Linked DNA regions of Azospirillum brasilense. The protein of the gene in region 1 binds, or shares a complex with, the protein of each later gene. Links are inferred from orthologs where the notes say so. Each region holds a gene or a part of one and is shown on either strand. Other genes may lie near its edges.

Region 1 (9,662 bases):
ACGACCTCCGGCGCGAGGGCGCCACCGCTCTCTTCGCCGCCATCGACGGCCAGCCCGGTGGCGTGATTGCGGTCGCCGACCCGATCAAGGCGACCACGCCGCACGCACTGGAGACGCTCCGGAACGACGGCGTGCGAATCGTCATGCTGACCGGCGACAACCGGACCACGGCCGAGGCGGTGGCGCGCCACCTGGGCATCGGCGCGGTCGAGGCCGAGGTGCTGCCGGAGGACAAGAACCAGGTGGTGAAGCGGCTGAAGGCGCAGGGCCGGGTGGTGGCGATGGCCGGAGACGGCGTGAACGACGCCCCGGCGCTGGCCGAGGCCGACGTCGGCGTGGCGATGGGCACCGGCACCGAGGTCGCGATTCAGAGTGCCGGGGTGACGCTGGTGAAGGGGGATCTTGCGGGCATCGCACGGGCGCGGACGCTCAGCCGGGCAACGATGCGCAACATCCGGCAGAACCTGTTTCTGGCGTTCGTCTACAACGCGCTCGGCGTGCCGGTCGCGGCGGGTGTCTTCTACCCGCTGTTCGGGTGGACGCTGTCGCCGATCATCGCCGCGGCCGCGATGGCCCTGAGTTCGGTGTCCGTGGTTGGGAACGCGCTGCGGCTGCGTAGGCTCAAGTTGTAGGAGGATCGACGGGTGTCGCCCGCGCGAAGGCCGGACGCCGGTCTTCCCGGACTATGCTCCTGACCGTCATCCGTGGGTGTCGGTAATCCCCATTGGCATCGTCTGCCGAGTTCCTACCGCGGCCTGCTTCCCCGCGCATAGAAGGAACTGGGCTACCCGTTTGACGCCGACCGGTTCTGATTGGCATCGACGGCCCTTCCAAGGGTTGTCAGGCGAGTCCGGTTCCAGCACCTCCAACACGCGGTCCATAACTTTGACAGGCGGCGCCTCTCTGGCCCACGCCATTCCACCCCTTCGTCAGCGGCACCTTGGCTTTCAGCCTGGCCATCATTTCGTCCAACTGCGCCTTGCGCTTCGACGCGGCCTCCAGATCGAGATCATTGCTGCCCTCCTGTCCGAGCCATTGGGGGGGGAACGGACAACGGTCCGCACTCGATTCGCCGTGGTATGCTTACGGACCGTTTTGGTGGTCACAGTCGCCCCCATACGGACCTGTTCGAGCGACACGACCTCGCGAGCATTCGTAAGCTTGGTGCAGGCGTCACCGTCCACCTCGTCCAGATGCCGCACTGCTGCCCCGGCGAAGCTGGCGACATCATGGCTCTTGAGGAATTGGCCGGAGAGCATTCGGCTTTCGATGTCGATGCCGGTCTCAGCAGCCCATTGATACAGGAATTTCAGGGACTGGCAGTTTGCCTGCAGGGTGTTTCTGGCCCGATGGGCTGTGCGCCGAATTGTCAGCAGCCAAGCGTTCGGCCAGATAGGAGGCACGCCAACGGAAGCGATCAAGAGGGAGATTCGCTCCCCCCTCCATCACGATCATGCGGACCTGAAACCGTGCAATTCTTTACAGGCTTCCCCGGTAACAACCTCACAGACAGAAAAACACCACAGCCGGCAAGGTATGCAACCGGGGAAACTAGTAAGCACAAAGGCTTCAGGCTGGAAACCTTACACGACCACCCCTGGTAAGTTTTAGAATGGGATTTCGTCGTCCAGGTCGTCGTGCTTGGGCGGAGCACCGCCGCCGCTACGACCGCCACCACCGTAGCCGCCACCACCGCTGCCGCTGCTGCCGCCGCCGCTGTAGCCACCGCCACCACCGCCGCCGCGCGATTCGTAGCCGCCGCCACCGCCGTAACCGCCGCCGCCACCACCGCCTTCGCCTTCACGGCCGCCGGTGAAGTCGATCTCGTTGACACGCACCGACAGGCCGGCACCGCGGGTGCCGTCGCGCTTTTCAAACTCGCGGATCGTCACCTCGCCGGAGATGACCACGGCCTTGCCCTTGGTCAGGTGCGGCGCCAGAGCCTCCGCACGGCGACCCCAGATGGAGCAGTCCACCCACTGGGTGGTCTTGCGGTCACCGAACCCGACGTCGTTGGCGACGCGGAAACCCAGGACCTTTTCACCGCTCTGCGTGGAGCGAAGCTCGCCATCCGCGCCGAGGCGCCCCGTAAACGTCCATACATTCATCGCACGTGTCTCCTAGCGCGGGTTCCCGGTATCCCATCCGACCCGTTCGGGCGCCCGGCGGAAGGGCGTCCGGATACCGGGGGTGTCTGTTCGCAGGGCCGGTTTGATCCGTGGTCCGTTCCATGCCCGCCCCGCCTCGCTTCACAAAGCACGGGGGACAGGCACGGGTCAACCGCCGCCGCCGGAGCGCCTTGCCCCTTCCGTCCGGATCAACCCGCCCGGCCCGCACGAAAGAGAACACTCCATGAACAAACATAGCAGAGAGAGTCCGTGTCGCCAACCGTTTCCTTGGTGGCTCCCCATCATCGTCTCCCCGGCGCGCCCCGGCGTTCCCGCATCCCGCCCCTGCGTCCCACGCGGCCGGAAAGGGACGCGCGCCGGTGGCAATACGCCTGCGCGTGGCACATATCTGTCCGGGCTTTCGGAGCTTTTTTGGCGCCTTCCCTTCCCCTCCGGTTTCGGCTAAGAACACTCCATGAACAAGCACATCAGTGTCCGCGGCGCGCGGGAGCACAACCTCAAGAACGTCGATGTCGATCTGCCTCGGGACGAGCTGATCGTCATCACCGGCTTGTCGGGATCGGGCAAGTCATCGCTGGCGTTCGACACGATCTACGCGGAAGGCCAGCGGCGCTACGTCGAGAGCCTGTCGGCCTACGCGCGCCAGTTCCTGGAACTGATGCAGAAGCCGGACGTCGATTCGATCGAGGGGCTATCGCCGGCCATCTCCATCGAGCAGAAGACGACCTCGAAGAATCCGCGCTCCACCGTCGGCACGGTGACGGAGATCTACGACTACATGCGCCTGCTGTGGGCGCGGGTCGGCATCCCCTACTCCCCGGCCACGGGCCTGCCCATCGAGAGCCAGACGGTCAGCCAGATGGTCGACCGCATCCTGGCGATGCCGGAGGGCACGCGCCTGCTGCTGCTGGCGCCGCTGATCCGGGGGCGCAAGGGCGAGTACAAGAAGGAGATCCAGGACCTTCGCAAGCGCGGCTTCCAGCGCGTGCGCGTCGACGGTACGATGCATGAGATCGACGAGGTTCCGGCGCTCAACAAGAAGTTGAAGCACGACATCGACGTGGTGGTGGACCGCATCGTCGTGCGCGAGGGGCTGGGCAACCGGCTCGCCGATTCGCTGGAGACGGCGCTCGGCCTCGCCGACGGAATCATCTTCGTCGAGAACGCCGAGTCGCACGAGCAGACCGTCTTCTCGCAGAAATTCGCCTGCCCGGTGTCCGGCTTCACCATCCCGGAGATCGAGCCGCGGCTGTTCTCCTTCAACAATCCGTTCGGCGCCTGCCCGGCCTGCGACGGGCTGGGCAGCAAGATCTACTTCGACCCCATGCTGGTCGTCCCGGACGAGCGGCTGTCGCTGAAAAAGGGCGCCATCGCCCCCTGGGCCGGCTCCTCCTCCCAGTATTACGTGCAGACGCTGGAGAGCATCGCCCAGCATTTCGGCGTCGCCTTGGACACGCCGTGGGAAAAGCTGCCGGAGAAGGTCCGCCAGACCATCCTCTACGGCTCCGACGGCGCGCCGATCACGATGACCTACGACGACGGGCTGCGCAGCTACCAGACGAACAAGGCCTTCGAGGGCATCGTCAACAACCTGGAGCGCCGGTACCGCGAGACGGAAAGCGCCTACATGCGGGAGGAGCTGTCCAAGTACCAGTCCTCCCAGCCCTGCGAGACCTGCAAGGGCGCCCGCCTGAAGCCGGAGGCGCTGGCCGTCAAGGTGCACGGCCAGCACATCTCCCAGGCGGCGGAGATGTCGATCGCCGACGCGGCGACGTGGTTCAGCACGCTGAACGACCATTTGCGTCCGAAGGACAAGGAGATCGCCTACCGCATCCTCAAGGAGATCAACGAGCGGCTGGGATTCCTCAACGCCGTGGGGTTGGAATACCTGACGCTCAGCCGCGGTTCCGGATCGCTGTCCGGCGGCGAGAGCCAGCGCATCCGCCTCGCCTCGCAGATCGGGTCCGGCCTTACCGGCGTTCTCTACGTGCTGGACGAGCCGTCGATCGGCCTGCACCAGCGCGACAACGACCGGCTTCTGGCGACTCTGAAGCGGCTGCGCGACCTCGGCAACACTGTGATCGTGGTCGAGCATGACGAGGACGCCATCCGCACCGCCGACTATCTGGTGGACATGGGCCCTGGCGCCGGCCAGCACGGCGGCACCGTGATCGCCCAAGGCACCCCGGCGGAGGTCCAGGCCAATCCGGACAGTGTCACCGCCCAGTTCCTCAATGGCACCCGCTTCGTTCCGGTGCCGGACCAGCGCCGCCCCGGCCACGAGGGCCAGTTCCTGGAGGTGAAGGGCGCACGCGCCAACAACCTTCAGAACGTCTCGGCACGCATCCCGATGGGCACCTTCACCTGCGTGACCGGCGTGTCGGGCGGCGGCAAGTCCACCCTGATCATCGAGACGCTCTACAAGGCAGTGGCGCGCAAGCTGATGGGGGCGCGCGAGCATCCGGCGGAGCACGACGAGCTGCTGGGGCTCGAGAATCTCGACAAGGTCATCGACATCGACCAGTCGCCGATCGGCCGCACCCCGCGTTCCAACCCGGCGACCTACACCGGCGCCTTCACCCCGATCCGCGATTGGTTCGCCGGCCTGCCCGAGGCCAAGGCCCGCGGCTACGGCCCTGGACGCTTCTCTTTCAACGTGAAGGGCGGGCGCTGCGAGGCGTGCCAGGGCGACGGCGTCATCAAGATCGAGATGCACTTCCTGCCCGACGTCTACGTCACCTGCGACGTCTGCCACGGCAAGCGCTACAACCGCGAGACGCTGGAAGTCACCTACCGCGACAAGACCATCGCCGACGTGCTCGACATGACGGTCGAGGAGGGAAAGGAGTTCTTCAAGGCCGTGCCCGGCATCCGCGACAAGATGGAGACGCTGGAGCGGGTGGGTCTCGGCTACATCCACATCGGCCAGCCCGCCACGACTCTGTCCGGCGGCGAGGCGCAGCGGGTGAAGCTGTCCAAGGAGCTGAGCCGCCGCGCCACCGGCCGCACCCTCTACATCCTCGACGAACCGACCACCGGCCTGCATTTCGCCGACGTGGAAAAGCTGATGGAGGTGCTCCACGCGCTGGTCGACCAAGGCAACACGGTGCTGGTGATCGAGCACAATCTGGAAGTCATCAAGACCGCCGACTGGATCATCGACCTCGGCCCCGAGGGCGGCACCGGCGGCGGCGAGATCGTCGCGGAGGGCACCCCGGAAGACGTGGCGAAGGTCAAGCGGAGTTACACCGGCCAGTATCTGGCCCCCTACCTGAAAGCGAAGCCGAAAAGCCGGAAGAGGGCATAAAGACCGGCCGGGGTCATCCCCGGCCCTTTTCTTGTCGACCAACTTTTGTCCCGGAAACAAAGCCGCATCGGGGGCGTTTCCTATCCATCGTTCGCCAACAGGATGGAGACGGAGCATGTCCAGGACCATGATATCCGGTGTGGCGCTGGCTTTCGGCGCGGCCTTGCTGGTCAGCGCCTGCGGAACCGATGAGTCCACCAGCACCACCACCACCACCACGACCACCTCGCCCGGCTACGGCAACTCCAGCCTGACCACCCCGCCGACCAGCGGCTCGACCACCACCGAGCGCACGACGACGACCAAGAGCGAATAAGGACTTTTCGTTTCGCTCCCAAATGAAACGGCCGGCTCCGCACAGGCGGGGCCGGCCGTTGTCTTGCTGGTCCTTCCCCTGTTCGTTCTACCAACGTACAAGTTTCAAGCCCTCCCCGCTCGGCTAGGATTCAGCCGCGCGCCCAACGATGCGCGCCGGAACAGCCGACCAACGGAGGGAACCCCATGCGCACCCTGTTCGCGGTCGCGGCCACACTGGCCGCGCTGGCAAGCCCGGCCCTGGCCGTCGAGGTCACGGAATCGACGACCCTGCCCTACCCGGTCGAGAAGGTCTGGCAGCAGATCGGACCCTTCTGCAACCTCGGCACCTGGCACCCGGCGGTGGAGAGTTGCACCCTGCGCCGGAAGGACGGCGCGCAGGAGCGCGTGCTGGCCCTCAAGGGCGGCGGCGCGATCGAGGAGCGGCTGCTCTCCTCCTCCGCCAGCAGCCACCGCATCCGTTATTCGATCCTGACCAGCCCGCTGCCGGTCAAGGACTACGCGGCCTCCCTGTCGGCCGAACCAGCGGGCAAAGGCACGCGCGTGGTGTGGAAGGCGCGCTACACCTCCAACGGCGCCACCGACGAGGAAACGCGCAAGGTGATCTCCGGCATCTTCACCTCCGGCTTCGACGGGCTGAAGCAGAAGCTCGCCGCCCAGTAAGTCACCGCTGTTCTGCAGAGCGACCAGGAGCGCCGGACCGCAGGGACGATCCTGGTTGCGATTCCGCGCCGTGGTCCGGGTTGGCCTTGCCGTGGCGACAATGACGGTCTACTTGTTCGGCAACTTTGCGAAAGTTGCTGATATGGTCGACACGTCCCTTTCCCCCGTTCACGTCATCGGCGGTGGCCTCGCCGGGTCCGAAGCCGCTTGGCAGCTCGCCCAGCGCGGCGTTCCCGTCGTGCTGCACGAGATGCGTCCCGTACGCCCGACCGAGGCGCACAGCACCGACCAGCTCGCCGAGCTGGTCTGCTCCAACTCCTTCCGGTCGGACGACGCGGAGTACAACGCGGTCGGGCTGCTGCACGAGGAGATGCGGCGCTGCGGCTCGCTGATCCTGCGCTGCGCCGACGCGCACAAGGTGCCGGCGGGCGGCGCGCTGGCCATGGACCGCGACGGCTTCGCGGGCGCGGTGACGGAGGCGATCACCGGCCACCCGCTCATCACCGTGGAGCGCGGCGAGGTTGCCGGCCTGCCGCCGGAGGCGTGGGACAGCGTCGTCATCGCCACCGGCCCCCTGACCTCCCCGCCGCTGGCCGAGGCCATCCGCAGCTTCACCGGCGAAGAGTCGCTGGCCTTCTTCGACGCCATCGCCCCCATCGTCTATCTGGAGAGCGTGGACCTGTCCAAGGCGTGGTTCCAGTCACGCTATGACAAGCCCGGCCCCGGCGGCACCGGCAAGGACTACATCAACTGCGCCTTCGAGAAGGACGAGTACCGCGCCTTCATCGACGCCCTGCTGACCGCCGAGAAGGTGGACTTCAAGGAGTGGGAGAAGAGCACGCCCTACTTCGAAGGCTGCCTGCCCATCGAGGTGATGGCGGAGCGCGGGATCGACACGCTGCGCTACGGCCCGATGAAGCCGGTCGGCCTGACCAACCCGCACAAGCCGGAACGCCGTCCCTACGCGGTGGTCCAGCTTCGCCAGGACAACGCGCTCGGCACGCTCTACAACCTCGTCGGCTTCCAGACCAAGCTGCGCCACGCCGAGCAGACGCGGATCTTCCGCATGATCCCCGGCCTGGAAAAGGCGGAGTTCGCGCGACTCGGCGGCCTGCACCGCAACACCTTCCTGAACAGCCCGCGCCTGCTGGACGGCGCGCTGCGGCTGAAGGCGCAACCGCGCATCCGCTTCGCCGGGCAGGTGACGGGCTGCGAAGGCTATGTGGAAAGCGCCGCCGTCGGCCTGCTCGCCGGTCGCTTCGCCGCTGCCGAACGGCTGGGCGGCGAGCCGTCCGCCCCGCCGGTTACCACCGCGCTGGGGGCGATCCTCGGCCACATCACCGGCGGCGCCAACGCCGACACCTACCAGCCGATGAACGTCAATTTCGGCCTCTTCCCGCCGGTGGACGAACGCATCCGCGGCCGCGACCGCAAGCTGGCCTACACCCGCCGCGCGCTAGAGGACCTCGAGGGGTGGCTAAAGGCCGCACCCGCTGTCGCGGTCTGAGGCCCGGCAATTCCGGGAAAATTATCACGGAACTATAATAAAGGTCATAAGTGACGCTTAACCAATGCCATGGGACACTTTCTTTCGAATGAGCGAGAAAGTCTTCCGGCGGGATGGTTATGATTAAAACAAAATCATTGGTTGCCAAACAGGTGATCGTCATCGTGACGGTGACGATCATTTCCCTGGCGTTGGGGATCGCGGCCCTGACGACCAAGAGCGGGTCGGACATCGAAACCCTGGCCTTCCGGAGCGGGGAGCAGCTTGGCCACCGCTACGGCGAGATGGTGCACTCCCGGCTGGGCAACGCGATGGAGGCCGGCCGCTTCATCGCGACCTCGCTGGTCGGTCTGAAGGCCGCCGGCCGCACCGACCGGGAGCAGCTCTCCACTTGGCTCAAGAGCATTGCCGAGGCCAACCCGGAGTTCCTCGGCGTGTGGGTGGGGATGGAGCCGAACGCCCTGGACGGCCGCGACGCGGAGTTCGCCAACAAGCCGGGCTCCGACGCGTCCGGCCGCTTCCTCCCCTACTGGAACCGCGGGTCGGGGACGGTCGCGCTGGAGTCCCTCGTCGGCTATGACGATCCGGGTTCCGACGGCGCCTATTATCAGATCCCGAAGCGTACCGGGCACGCCATGGTGGTGGAGCCCTACAGCTACATGGTCGCCAGCCGGAAGGTGCTGATGGTGTCCATGTCCGTCCCGATCGTCGAAAACGGCCGCGTCATCGGGGTGGCCGGCGTGGATCTGTCCACCGACGGCATCTGGTCCATGCTGAAGACGGTGAAGCCCTTCGACAGCGGGTCCATTCACCTGATTTCCAACGACGGCGTCTGGGCCGGTCACCCTGACGCCGAACAGATGGGGGAACCGATCGGCAAATTGGACCCGGCGCTTGACGCCGCCAAGCCGGCCATCCGCGCGGGCCGGAGTTTCGAACAGATGTCGGTCGCCGATGGGCAGCCCGTGAAGCAGCTGTTCCTGCCGGTGAAGGTCGCGGGAACGGATACGCCCTGGTCCCTGCTGGTCAACCTGCCGCTCGACAAGATCAACGCCCCGGTCCGGGACCTGCGCAACGCCACCATCGTCGGCGGGCTGGTCCTGCTGGCCGCCCTGGTCGCCGCACTCCTGTTCGCCAGCCGCAGCATCGTCGGCCTGCCGTTGCGTCGCACCATCGCGACGCTAGACGCCGTGGTCGCCGGGGAGCGCGGCGTGGTCATCACCGACACAGACCGCACCGACGAAATCGGCGCCATCAACAAGGCCCTGAAGCTCTTCCAGGACAACACCGCCCGTATGGCGGAGTTGGAGGAGGAACGCCACCGCGAGGAGCAGCGCGCCGCCGAACGCAGCAAACGCGACCTCGCCGACGTCGCCAGCCGGTTCGAGGCGTCGGTGGGCGGTGTCGTGCGCAACGTGTCGGAACAGGCGGGCGCGATGCGCAGCACCGCGCAGAGCCTGTCGGCCATCGCCGCCCAGACCGACCGTCAGGCCGCCGCCGTGTCCACCGCCGCCGAGGAGGCCAGCCAGAACGTCCAGACGGTGGCCGCCGCCACGGAGGAGCTGAGCTGCTCCATCCGCGAGATCAACGAGCGGATCGGCCGCTCCTCCCAGATGGCCACGGAGGCGGTCGCCGAGGTGGAGCGCACCAACAGCACGCTGGAAGGGCTGGCCGCCGCCGCTCAGAAGATCGGCGACGTGGTGAATCTGATCCAGGGCATCGCCGGGCAGACCAACCTTCT
Region 2 (10,414 bases), on another replicon or contig:
GCCACGTTGCGCCCGCCGATGCCCATGATGCCGCCGGTGGAGACCACCAGTTGGCTCGGGCGGTTGCTGCGGTTGAACAGCACGTCCTCGACCTGCCCCACCTTCTGCCCGTCATAGGCGACGACCGACTTGCCCAGCATGGCCTGCGGCTCAATCCGCGAGGCGGTCTGGAGCGATTGCTCGGACATCGGGCGGGAAGCCTGATCGCTTCCCCCACCAAACCAGCTCGACGTCTCGGCGCAGCCCCCCAAAGCCAATAGCGCAACCGCCGACAGGACCGGAACAGCAACCTTACGCATAGCCCCCTCCTTCTGACGAGATAACCACGCGGGTTTAAACAGGCTGTCGACCGCAATCGTCACGGTGTCTTGCGGCGATCGCGCCCGACGCGCCGGAACGCGCCGCGTCCAGCCGTGTTCTGCACACTCTCAACTCTCCCCCGAGGCTCCGCCGATCATGGCCGAAGACACCGCCCGCCGGTTGCAGGCCCGCCCCATTCCGGTGCCGAAGGCCGCCCCGCCCGCCTCCACCCAGACGACGCTGCTGGTCACTGCGCTGGTGGTGGCGACCCTGTATCTGGGAAGCGACATCCTTGTCCCCATCGCGCTGGCGGTGCTGCTGACCTTCGTCCTGGCGCCCATCGTCAGCCGGCTGGAGCGGCTGCGTCTGGGCCGGGTACCGTCGGTGCTGGCCGTGGTGGTGCTGGTCTTCGCGGGCATCGCCGGCTTCGGCATGGTGGTCGGCGGGCAGATCGCCGATCTGGCCGACAACCTGCCCAGCTACCAGCGCAACGTCCACGCCAAGCTGGATTCGCTGCGCTCCAGCGCGTCGTCGGCGGGCAGCGGCGGGGTGGTCCAGCAGGCGACCGAAGCCTTCCGCGACCTGAAGCAGGGGCTGGAGCAGGTAACCGGGGAAAACCCGCCCGCCGCCACGGCACCCGCCAGCGCCCTGCCCGCCCCCGGCGCCGCGCGGGAGCCGGTGCCGGTGCGGATCGAGCAGGACGGCTCCGACGCGCTGACCATAATCAGCGACGTGCTGGGGCCGGCCATGGCGCCGGTCGCCACGGCGGGCATGGTGCTGGTCTTCACCATCTTCATGCTGCTGCAACGCGAGGATCTGCGCGACCGGCTGATCCGGCTGGCCGGGTCCGGCGACCTCAGTCGCACGACGGAGGCGATGAACGACGCGGGCGAGCGGGTCAGCCGCTATCTGCTGATGCAGTGCGTGGTCAACGTGACCTACGGCCTGCCCATCGGGATCGGGCTGTGGCTGCTCGGCGTGCCCAACCCGCTCTTGTGGGGGATGCTGGCGACGGTGCTGCGCTTCATCCCCTTCCTGGGACCGGCGATCGCCGCGGCCTTCCCAATCCTGCTGTCCTTCGCGGTCGATGCGGGATGGACCCTGCCGCTGCTCTGCATCGCCCTGTTCGTGGCGGTGGAGCTGTTTTCCAACAATGTGGTGGAGCCCTGGCTCTACGGCTCCGCCACCGGTCTGTCGTCCCTGGCGATCATCGTCGCGGCGGTGTTCTGGACCACGCTGTGGGGGCCGGTCGGGCTGCTGCTGGCGACGCCGCTGACCGTCTGCCTCGTCGTGCTGGGGCGGCACGTGCCGCAGCTTCATTTCCTGGAGGTGATGCTGGGCGACCGCCCAGTCCTGCCCGACGAGGCCAAGCTGTACCAGCGCCTGCTCGCCCGCGACCCCATCGAGGCCATGGAGATCGCCGAGGAGAAGATGACCGGCGGCGGCCTCGCGGAGGCCGGGCACGGCCTGCTGCTGCCCGCCCTGTCACTGGCCGAGCAGGACCGCCAGCGCAACCGCCTGAACCCGGAGGGACGGCAGGCGGTGGCGGAGGGCATGACGGCGCTGCTGGACGAGATGATGGAAGCCTCCCCGCCCGCCGCAGAGGACACGCCGCTGGTCCTGTGCATCGGCGCCCGCAACGACCTGGACGAGGCGGCGGCGGCGCTGCTCGGCCATTTGCTGCGCCCGCGCGGGCTGCGCGCCGACGTGATCCCGTGCGAGAAGGTGTCCGTCCGCTCCATCGCCGCGCTGGCCCCGACCGGCGTGTCGGCGGTGGTCCTGTCCTATCTGAATCCGTCCGCCCTCTCCCACGCACGCAGACTGGTGCGTCGGTTGCGCCTGCATTTCGGCCCGAACGTGCCGATCCTGCTCTGCCTGTGGAGCGCCCACCCCGAGGCCGACGCTCCGGAGCACGCCATATCCCAGACCTCGGCCGACCGCGTCGCCACCAGCCTGACCGGCGCCGTCACGCAGTTGGAGGAGCTGGGCGTTCTCGCCGCCGTCGAGGCGGAGAAGGCCCCGCAGGCGTAATGATCAGGAGGGTGCGACGACGGTGCAGACGCGCTTCAGCGCGTCCGCCGCACGCTCCACGTCCTCGTCGCGCACCAGCACGTAATCGGTGTCGTAGGTGGACATGGCGAAGATCGGCACCCGCGCTTGGGCCAGCGGCACGGCGATGCGCGCCAGCACCCCAAACAGCGAGAAGTCCAGCGGCCCTTCCACCTTGAAGGCGCGCCAGCCGCGCTCCGCCGTCACGCCATCCGGCACGCGGGACTCGCGGCAGAGGATGGACAACTCCTCCCCCGTGCGGGTGGCGCTGACCAGCGGGTCGGTCCAGTCGAGCCAGCCGGGCATCCCGTCCCCCGGCGCCAGCCGCGCAACCGCCAGCCGATCGGGCAGGACCGACAGGGTGAGCGGCTTGGTCTCCGGCAGCAGGGCGGCGTCCAGCGTGGCGCGGTCCACCTCGAACGGCTTCAGGATGCGCTTGGCTCTCGCCGCCAGCGACGGAATGCGGGAGCGCATGGCCCGGCCCAGCATGTCCGCCGCGACCGGGCGAAGCTCCGGATCGTCCGCCGCCAGATCGACCATGGCCTGAAGCGCGGCGCTCTGCACGATCCGGCTGGCCCGGTTCTCGAACCAGCCCTCCAAAAGCGCCACGGCGCGCCCGCGCTGCTCCTCGGTCAGGGTCAGGCGGGGAAGGACGGCCGCCAAGTGCCAGCGCACCTCCGCCTGCTCGATGGCCGCGGCGTCGGTCAGCAGCCGTTCCGCGAAAGCGTCCAATGGGCGGGCATCGCCGCGCGACACCCGCTCCAGGGCATCGGCGGCGCGCATCCTCACCCCGGCGTCGCCATCGAACAGGCAGGCGACCAGTTCCGGCAGGCGGGCGGGATCGGCGGCCACCGCCTCCGCCACCGTCGGAATGTCGCCGAATGCGCGACGGTCGCCGCCGAGCGCCAGGGCCTTCGCCAGCCCCCCGTCCTTTTTCATCGCCTCAGCGCCGCCCGAAGGGACGCGAGGGAATGTTCCGCCCGAACTTCGACCCGACTTTCAGCGCGCTGGGCCGTTGCGGAGGGGGCGGCGGTGGAGGCGGAGGCGCCTCGCCCTTCGGCACGGCGCCGCCGCCGGCCATCTGGGCGAGATCGCTCATCAGCCGGTTGACGCCGCGCACCCGCTGGGCCTCGTCGGCCCATTCGCGGGTGTAGACCAGCTTGTGGTCGGGCCGCAGCTTCATCAGACTCATCTGTTGGCTGATGTAGGTCAGCAGCTTGGCCGGCTCGGCGTAGCTGTTGTTGCGGAAGGTCAGAACGGCGCCCTTCGGCCCGGCGTCCACCCGCTCCACCCCCGCCTGTCGGCAGAGCTGCTTGATGGTCACCACGTCGAGCAGGTTCTCCACCTCGCCCGGCAGCTTGCCGAAGCGGTCGATCAGCTCCGCCGCGAAGCCGTCGATCTCCGCCCGATCCACCAGCTCCGCGATGCGGCGGTAGAGCGACAGGCGCACCGTCAGGTCGGGGACATACTCCTCCGGGATCAACACCGGCGTGCCCAGATTGATCTGCGGGGTCCAGGGCTGGTCCTCCGCGCCGCTCGGCACCTGCCCATCCATGCCGGCGCGGGCGTTGGCGACGGCCTCCTCCAGCATGTGCTGGTACAGCTCGACGCCGACCTCCTTGACGTGGCCCGACTGCTCCTCGCCCAGCAGGTTGCCGGCGCCGCGGATGTCCATGTCGTGGCTGGCCAGCTGGAAGCCGGCGCCCAGGCTGTCCAGCGTCTCGATGACGTGCAGCCGCTGCTGCGCCGTGCCGGTCAGCGGCTTGTTCGGCGCGTAGGTGAGGTAGGCGTAACCGCGCACCTTCGACCGGCCGACACGCCCGCGGATCTGGTAGAGCTGGGCCAGACCGAACATGTCCGCCCGGTGCACGATCAGCGTGTTGGCGTTGGGGATGTCGATGCCGCTCTCGATGATGTTGGTGGCGAGAAGCACCTCGAACTTGCCTTCGTCGAAGGCGGTCATCACCTCCTCCAGCTCGCTGGCGGGCATCTGGCCGTGGGCGGTGACGATCTTGACCTCGGGTACCAGTTCGCGCACCCGCTCGGCGACCTTGGGCAGGTCCTCCACTCGCGGGCAGACGTAGAAGGTCTGGCCGCCCCGGTAATGCTCGCGCAGGATGGCCTCGCGCACCACCACCGGGTCGTAGGGCAGGACGAAGGTGCGCACCGCCAGACGGTCCACCGGCGGGGTGGCGATCAGCGACAGCTCGCGCACGCCGCTCAGTGCCATCTGGAGCGTGCGCGGGATCGGCGTGGCGGTCAGCGTCAGGACGTGCACGTCGGCGCGCAGCTCCTTCAGCCGCTCCTTCTGCTTCACGCCGAAATGCTGCTCCTCGTCGACGATGACCATGCCGAGCTGCTTGAACTGCACGCCCTTGCCGAGCAGCGCGTGGGTGCCGATGACGATGTCGGCGGTGCCCTCCGTCAGCTCCTGCTTGACCTTGTTCTGCTCCTTCGCCGTGACCATGCGGGAGAGCTGGACGATGCGCAGCGGCAGCCCGGCGAAGCGGGTCGTGAAGGTCTTGAAGTGCTGGCGCGCCAGCAGCGTGGTCGGCACCACCACGGCGACCTGCTGGCCGCTCATGGCAACGAGGAAGGCGGCGCGCAGCGCGACCTCCGTCTTGCCGAAGCCGACGTCGCCGCAGACCAGACGGTCCATCGGACGGCCCGAACCGAGGTCGGTGAAGACCTCCTCGATGGCCTTCAGCTGGTCGTCCGTTTCCGGATAGGGGAAGCGGGCGGCGAACTCCTGATAGACGCCCTCCGGCGTGTAGACCGGGTCGGCCTTCTTCAGCATGCGCTCGGCGGCGATCTTCAAAAGCGCCTCGGCCATGTCCTTCAGGCGCTTCTTGACGCGGGCCTTGCGGCCCTGCCAGCCGGCCCCACCCAGCTTGTCGAGCTGCGCGTGCGCGTCCTCAGACCCGTAGCGGGTCAGCACCTCGATGTTCTCGACGGGGACGTAGAGCTTGTCGCCGCCCTCGTAGATCAGCCGCAGGCAATCGTGCGGCGCCCCGGACACCTCCAGCGTCTCCAGCCCGTCGTAGCGCCCGATGCCGTGGTCCATGTGCACCACGAGGTCGCCCGAGGCCAGCGCCGTGTATTCGGCGATGAAGTTGGCGGCCTTGCGCTTCTTCTTCGCCGCCGGGCGGACGAGGCGGTCGCCGAGGATGTCCTGCTCGGTGATGACGGCCATGTCGGCGGAGGTGAAGCCGTGCTCCATCCCCAGCACGATCATGCCGATGACGTGGCGGTCGAAGCGGCGGACGTCCTCGATGCTCTCCGCCGGCTCGAGCCCCGGAATGCCGTGGTCGCCCAGCACCGTCATCAGACGGTCGCGCGAGCCCGCGGAATAGCCGGCCACCAGCACGCGCCGCCCGTCGGCCCGCAGGGCGCGGATGTGGTCCTTCACCGCCTCGAAGACGTTCACGTCGGGCCGCGCCCGCTCCTCGGCGAAGTCGTGGCCGCGCCGACCGCCGGCGTCCAGCGTGCCCTTGATGCCCGGCGGCGTGCCGAAGGGCTGGAGCTGCGCCACGGCGTGGGTGGCGAACAGGTCGTCCCAGGCCTGGGCGTCGAGGAACATCATGCCGACCGGCACCGGCTTGTAGACCGGCGAGCCCGTCCGCTTCTCGATGACGATCATGCTCTCGCGGGAGGCGTGGAAGTCCATCACCTGCGCGATGCGCGAATCGCGCGCCTCCGTCGCCTGATGGTCCAGCGACAGGATGGCCTTGGGCATGTAGGCCAGCAGCGATTCCATCGTCTCGTGGAACAGCGGCAGCCAATGCTCCATGCCGCCGTACTTGCGCCCGGCGCTGATCGCCTCATAGAGCGGGTCGTCGTCGGTGACGGCGCCGAACAGCTCGCGGTAGCCGGAGCGGAAGCGGGCGATGCCGGCCTCGTCCAGGAAGACCTCCGACATCGGCTTCAGGTCGACGCCGTCGCGCTTGTCGGTGGTGCGCTGCGACATGGGATCGAAGCTGCGCACGGCCTCCAGCTCGTCGCCGAACAGGTCGAGGCGCAGCGGCTCGTCGGTGCCCGGCGGGAACAGGTCTATGATGCCGCCGCGCACGGCGAACTCGCCCGGCTCGCGCACCGTCTGGGCGCGGGTGTAGCCGTTGCCGGCCAGATAGCGCTGCAGCTTCTCCAGGTCGATCCGGTCGCGCAGCTTCGCCGAGAACACCGCGTCGCGGAAGGCGGCGCGGGGCGGCACCTTCTGCACCATGGCGTTGACGGTGGTCAGCACGACCAGCGGTGCGGCGTCCGCCTTGCGCGCCAGAAGGCGGGTCAGCGTGTCGATGCGCTTCGCCACGATGCCGCCGTTGGGCGACACCCGGTCGTAGGGCAGGCAGTCCCAGGCCGGGAAGACCTGCACCTCCAGCGACGGCGCGAAGAAGGCCAGCGCCTCCGCCAGCTGGGCGGCGCGGCTGTCGTCGAGCGCGACGTGGAGAAGTCCGGCGCTCCCCGCCCGCTTGGCGAGGTCGGCGAGGACGCGGGCGTCATGACCGGCGGGGGCGCCGCCGACCAGAAGGCGGCCGGAGCGTCCCGGCTGCAACTGTTCGAAGCTGGGCAAGGATCGGGCCTCAGGACCCCTGACGGGGCGTGTAGCGGAACTTGGTCAACAGCTGCATGACGTCGGTGTCATGCTCGGCGGGCAGCGGCTCGCGCCCGGCGTACCAGTTGTAGAGGTCGGGGTCGCTGAGTTCGAGCAGCGCCTCGTAGCGGTCGAGCTGCGCGTGATCGAAGTCCGGGACATGGGCGTCGGCGAAGCTGCCGATCAGCAGGTCCATTTCCCGCATGCCGCGGTGCCACGACCGGAAGCGCAGCCGCTTGCGCCGGTTTTCCAGGGATTCGCCGCTCTCGGACAGGGTGTTCTCGTCGCTCATGCCATCCACGCCAAAAAGCCCCGGCCCCGGAAGATAGGGGGCGGAGCGGTCCACATCCACCCCCGCATCCTGCACACCGGCACGCCCCCGCGCAAACCGAAATGCCGGACGATCCCCCGGAAGGAGCGTGATTCAGCGCGCCAGCCACGCCTCCAGCCCGTCGCGCAGGTCGGGGCCGGGGGCCAGCCGGGCGAAGCGCTCCGTCTCCACCGCCAGCCCTTCGCCGATGGTCATGTTCAGCCCTCGGGTCACCGCCCCCAGGATGCCGGACGCCGCCGCCGGGGAGTGCCGGACGATCCGCCCAGCCAGTTCGAAGGCCGCGGGCAGCAGCGCGTCGTGGGCCACCACCTGATTGACCAGCCCCACCGCCAGCGCTGTCGCCGGCGGGAAGGCGTCGCCGGTCAGCAGCCATTCCAGCGCCCGCTTGCGCCCCACATTGCGGGGAAGCCGCTGCGTCCCGCCGAAGGTCGGCATCATGCCGAGCTTGATCTCCGCCTTGGAGAAGGTCGCCCGCTCGCTGGCCACGGCGAGGTGTGCCGCCTCCAGAATCTCGCAGCCGCCGCCGTAGCAGATGCCGTTGACCGCGGCGATGATGGGCTTGGGGAAGGACTCGATGCGCGCACACAGCGTCTGTCCGGGCCGGAAGGCGCGCACCGCCGCCTCCGGTCCCCGCCGGACGGCCGGGGTGAACTCCGCAATGTCCGCCCCGGCGGAGAAGGCCCGCTCCCCGGCGCCAGTGACGATGATGGCCCGCACCGCCGCGTCGGCCTCCAGCGCGTCCAGCGTGTCGAGCATGGCGGCGGCCAGCGCCGTGCTGATGGCGTTCAGCTTGGCGGGGCGGTTCAGGGTGAGGGTGGCGATTCCTCCGGCGGTGACGCACAGCACGGGGTTGGCGGGGTCGGCGTGTTTGGTCGTCAGGGGCATGGCGCGGTCCTTTTGTCCTGCGTTTGGGATGCCCCACTGTCGAGCCCGAGCCACGCTCCTGACAAACGAGTACGCCGCGTGTTCGGGTGAGCAACGCTCACCTGAAACCGGGCCTCTGCCGCACGCCAAAGCGTCACCTTGACAGAATCGCGACAGTTGGTACACTGAACAGTCCCAGCCATTAGCCGTGGAGGTCGCCATGACCGACGGTTCGATTGGACGCTCGGAACCTCTGGTCCGCTCGGCCGGCGTGGTGGAGCGCACCGGCAGCGCGACCGACCGCAGGAAACGGCGGCAGAATCGGCAGGACCTGCAACAGCAGGAGCGCGAGCAGCAGGAACGCCGCGACCAGGACGAGGCCAACCACAAGCGGCGGCGCCTCTACGACCTGCTGTTCGACGAGATCGACGAGCTGGACACGCTGAACGCCGGGCAGCGGGCGCGCATCAAACAGAATCTGCGCGCGCAGCTCGCGAACCGCCGTCCGCCGCCGCATCTCGCCCCCAACCTCACCCAGCCGCCGCCGGCGGATGAGGACATCGAACGCATCGCAGCGGCGCTCCTCGAAAAGGCCGTTGCGGTCCATTCGGTCGACCATGACCACATCGTCGACATGGCGGCGCCGACGCACCCGGCGCTTCCGCCCGGACAGACGGCGGAGAATGTGGCGCTCGCCAACCAGCTCCGCGATTGCCTGGAACGGCGGACGACGACATCGCGGCGCGTTGCCGTGTATCTGCGCCTTCTTCTGACGCTCGAAGGCGCCTTCCGTCCGCATCTGGTGGTGGACGCCTGACGACAGTCCCACCGTGGCTGTGATGCGCGAATTCGGAGAAAGCCCCCCTCCGATGCGCCACCCAGGATGGTTGGACCATGCGGCACAATGGGCCTGTTGTTTCTCCGGCGGGGTTCGGGCGCGTTCCCGCGCCGTTCCCGCCGCGGAAAACCCGCTCCCGCAGGGAGGTTCCCCCGTGCCCGACACCCATCTCGCCACGCACGCCCAGCCGTCCGGCGACGCTCTTCGCCAAACTCTATCCACCCGTTTCCAGAAGATCCGCGCCCGCACCGCCGAACTCGCGGCGCCCTTGTCGCCCGAGGACCTGATGGTCCAATCGGTGGCCGACGGCGCGCCGGCCAAATGGCACCTCGCCCACACGACATGGCTGTTCGAAACCACCGTCCTGGTGCCCTGCAATCCCGGTTACCGTCCCTTCGACCCAGCCTTCCTGACGTTGTTCGCCGCCCGCGACGACCGGTTCGGCAGCCACCAGCTTCCCTCCCCCACCCTGCGCCTGCTCTCCCGGCCCAACGCGGCGGAGGTGATGCGCTACCGCGACCATGTGAACGCCGCGGTGCTGCACCTGCTGAACCAAGCCGACGAGGCCGACCTGCCGGAAATCGCCGACCGTGTGATCGTCGGCATCACGCATGAGCGGCGCCACCAGGAACGGCTGCTGACCCACATCAAGCACGCCTTCTGGAGCAACCCGCTGCGTCCCGCCTACGACCAGCCGCCACAGGCGGTTCCGACTCCGCCGCAGCTGGAACGCTGGATCGAGCATGAAGGCGGCATCGTCGAGATCGGGTTGACCAATGCCGGGGCTGGCTTCGATCATGAGGGGCCGCGCCACCGCGTCCATCTTGAGCCCTTCCGCCTCGCCGCCCTGCCGGTGTCCTGCGGCGCCTTCCGGGACTTCATCGAGGATGGCGGCTACGCGAAGCGCGCGCTCTGGCTCGCCGACGGCTGGGAGGCGGTGCAGACCGAGGGATGGCAGGCTCCGCTTTACTGGGAATGGCGCGACGGCGCGTGGCAGATCTTCACCCTCTACGGCATGCGCCCGCTCGATCCCGCCGAGCCGGTCTGCCATGTCAGTTGGTTCGAGGCCGACGCCTTCGCCCGCTGGGCCGGCAAGCGCCTGCCCGAGGAAGCCGAGTGGGAGGCCCTGGCGTCCTGCTGCGACAGCATGGGCAACCTGCTGGGCACCGGCAACCGCCACCCGCGCCCCAGCACCTGCCACGGCGACGGCCCGTGGCAATTGTTCGGCGACGTTTGGGAATGGACGCGCAGCCCCTTCGCCCCCTATCCCGGCTACCGTCTACCGGACGGGGTGGACGAGGCCGTTCATGGCCGCTTCATGATCAACCGCATGGTGTTGCGGGGCGGCAGCTGCGTCACCCCCTTCGACCACGCCAACCCGACGACCCGGCATTACCTGCGGCCGGAGTCCCGCCTGTCCTTCACCGGCCTGCGGCTGGCT

The links.
Region 2: the proteins of uvrA (region 1) and mfd are in contact, whole or in part, in a crystal structure (PDB 4DFC), measured with the Escherichia coli proteins. The link is inferred for Azospirillum brasilense from one-to-one orthologs.

The regions. Positions count from the first base shown.
Region 1 is NZ_CP059450.1:438,235-447,896, reverse strand. The notes cover bases 2,214-5,636. They hold uvrA (excinuclease ABC subunit UvrA), read left to right. Parts: upstream 2,214-2,583; coding sequence 2,584-5,436; downstream 5,437-5,636. Other genes in these bases: H1Q64_RS15415 (hypothetical protein), read left to right, coding at 5,552-5,636. Outside these bases: H1Q64_RS15430 (heavy metal translocating P-type ATPase), read left to right, coding at 1-632; H1Q64_RS15425 (single-stranded DNA-binding protein), read right to left, coding at 1,608-2,108; more of H1Q64_RS15415, read left to right, coding at 5,637-5,752; H1Q64_RS15410 (SRPBCC family protein), read left to right, coding at 5,938-6,414; methylenetetrahydrofolate--tRNA-(uracil(54)-C(5))-methyltransferase (FADH(2)-oxidizing) TrmFO, read left to right, coding at 6,557-7,921; H1Q64_RS15400 (methyl-accepting chemotaxis protein), read left to right, coding at 8,086-9,662. UniProt on the Escherichia coli protein: The UvrABC repair system catalyzes the recognition and processing of DNA lesions. UvrA is an ATPase and a DNA-binding protein. A damage recognition complex composed of 2 UvrA and 2 UvrB subunits scans DNA for abnormalities.
Region 2 is NZ_CP059449.1:2,211,943-2,222,356, reverse strand. The notes cover bases 3,093-7,267. They hold mfd (transcription-repair coupling factor), read right to left. Parts: upstream 6,920-7,267; coding sequence 3,293-6,919; downstream 3,093-3,292. Other genes in these bases: H1Q64_RS10470 (succinate dehydrogenase assembly factor 2), read right to left, coding at 6,930-7,232; H1Q64_RS10480 (ACT domain-containing protein), read right to left, coding at 3,093-3,288. Outside these bases: H1Q64_RS10490 (PRC-barrel domain-containing protein), read right to left, coding at 1-188; H1Q64_RS10485 (AI-2E family transporter), read left to right, coding at 457-2,331; more of H1Q64_RS10480, read right to left, coding at 2,335-3,092; H1Q64_RS10465 (crotonase/enoyl-CoA hydratase family protein), read right to left, coding at 7,365-8,156; H1Q64_RS10460 (hypothetical protein), read left to right, coding at 8,356-8,952; ergothioneine biosynthesis protein EgtB, read left to right, coding at 9,128-10,414. UniProt on the Escherichia coli protein: Couples transcription and DNA repair by recognizing RNA polymerase (RNAP) stalled at DNA lesions. Mediates ATP-dependent release of RNAP and its truncated transcript from the DNA, and recruitment of nucleotide excision repair machinery to the damaged site.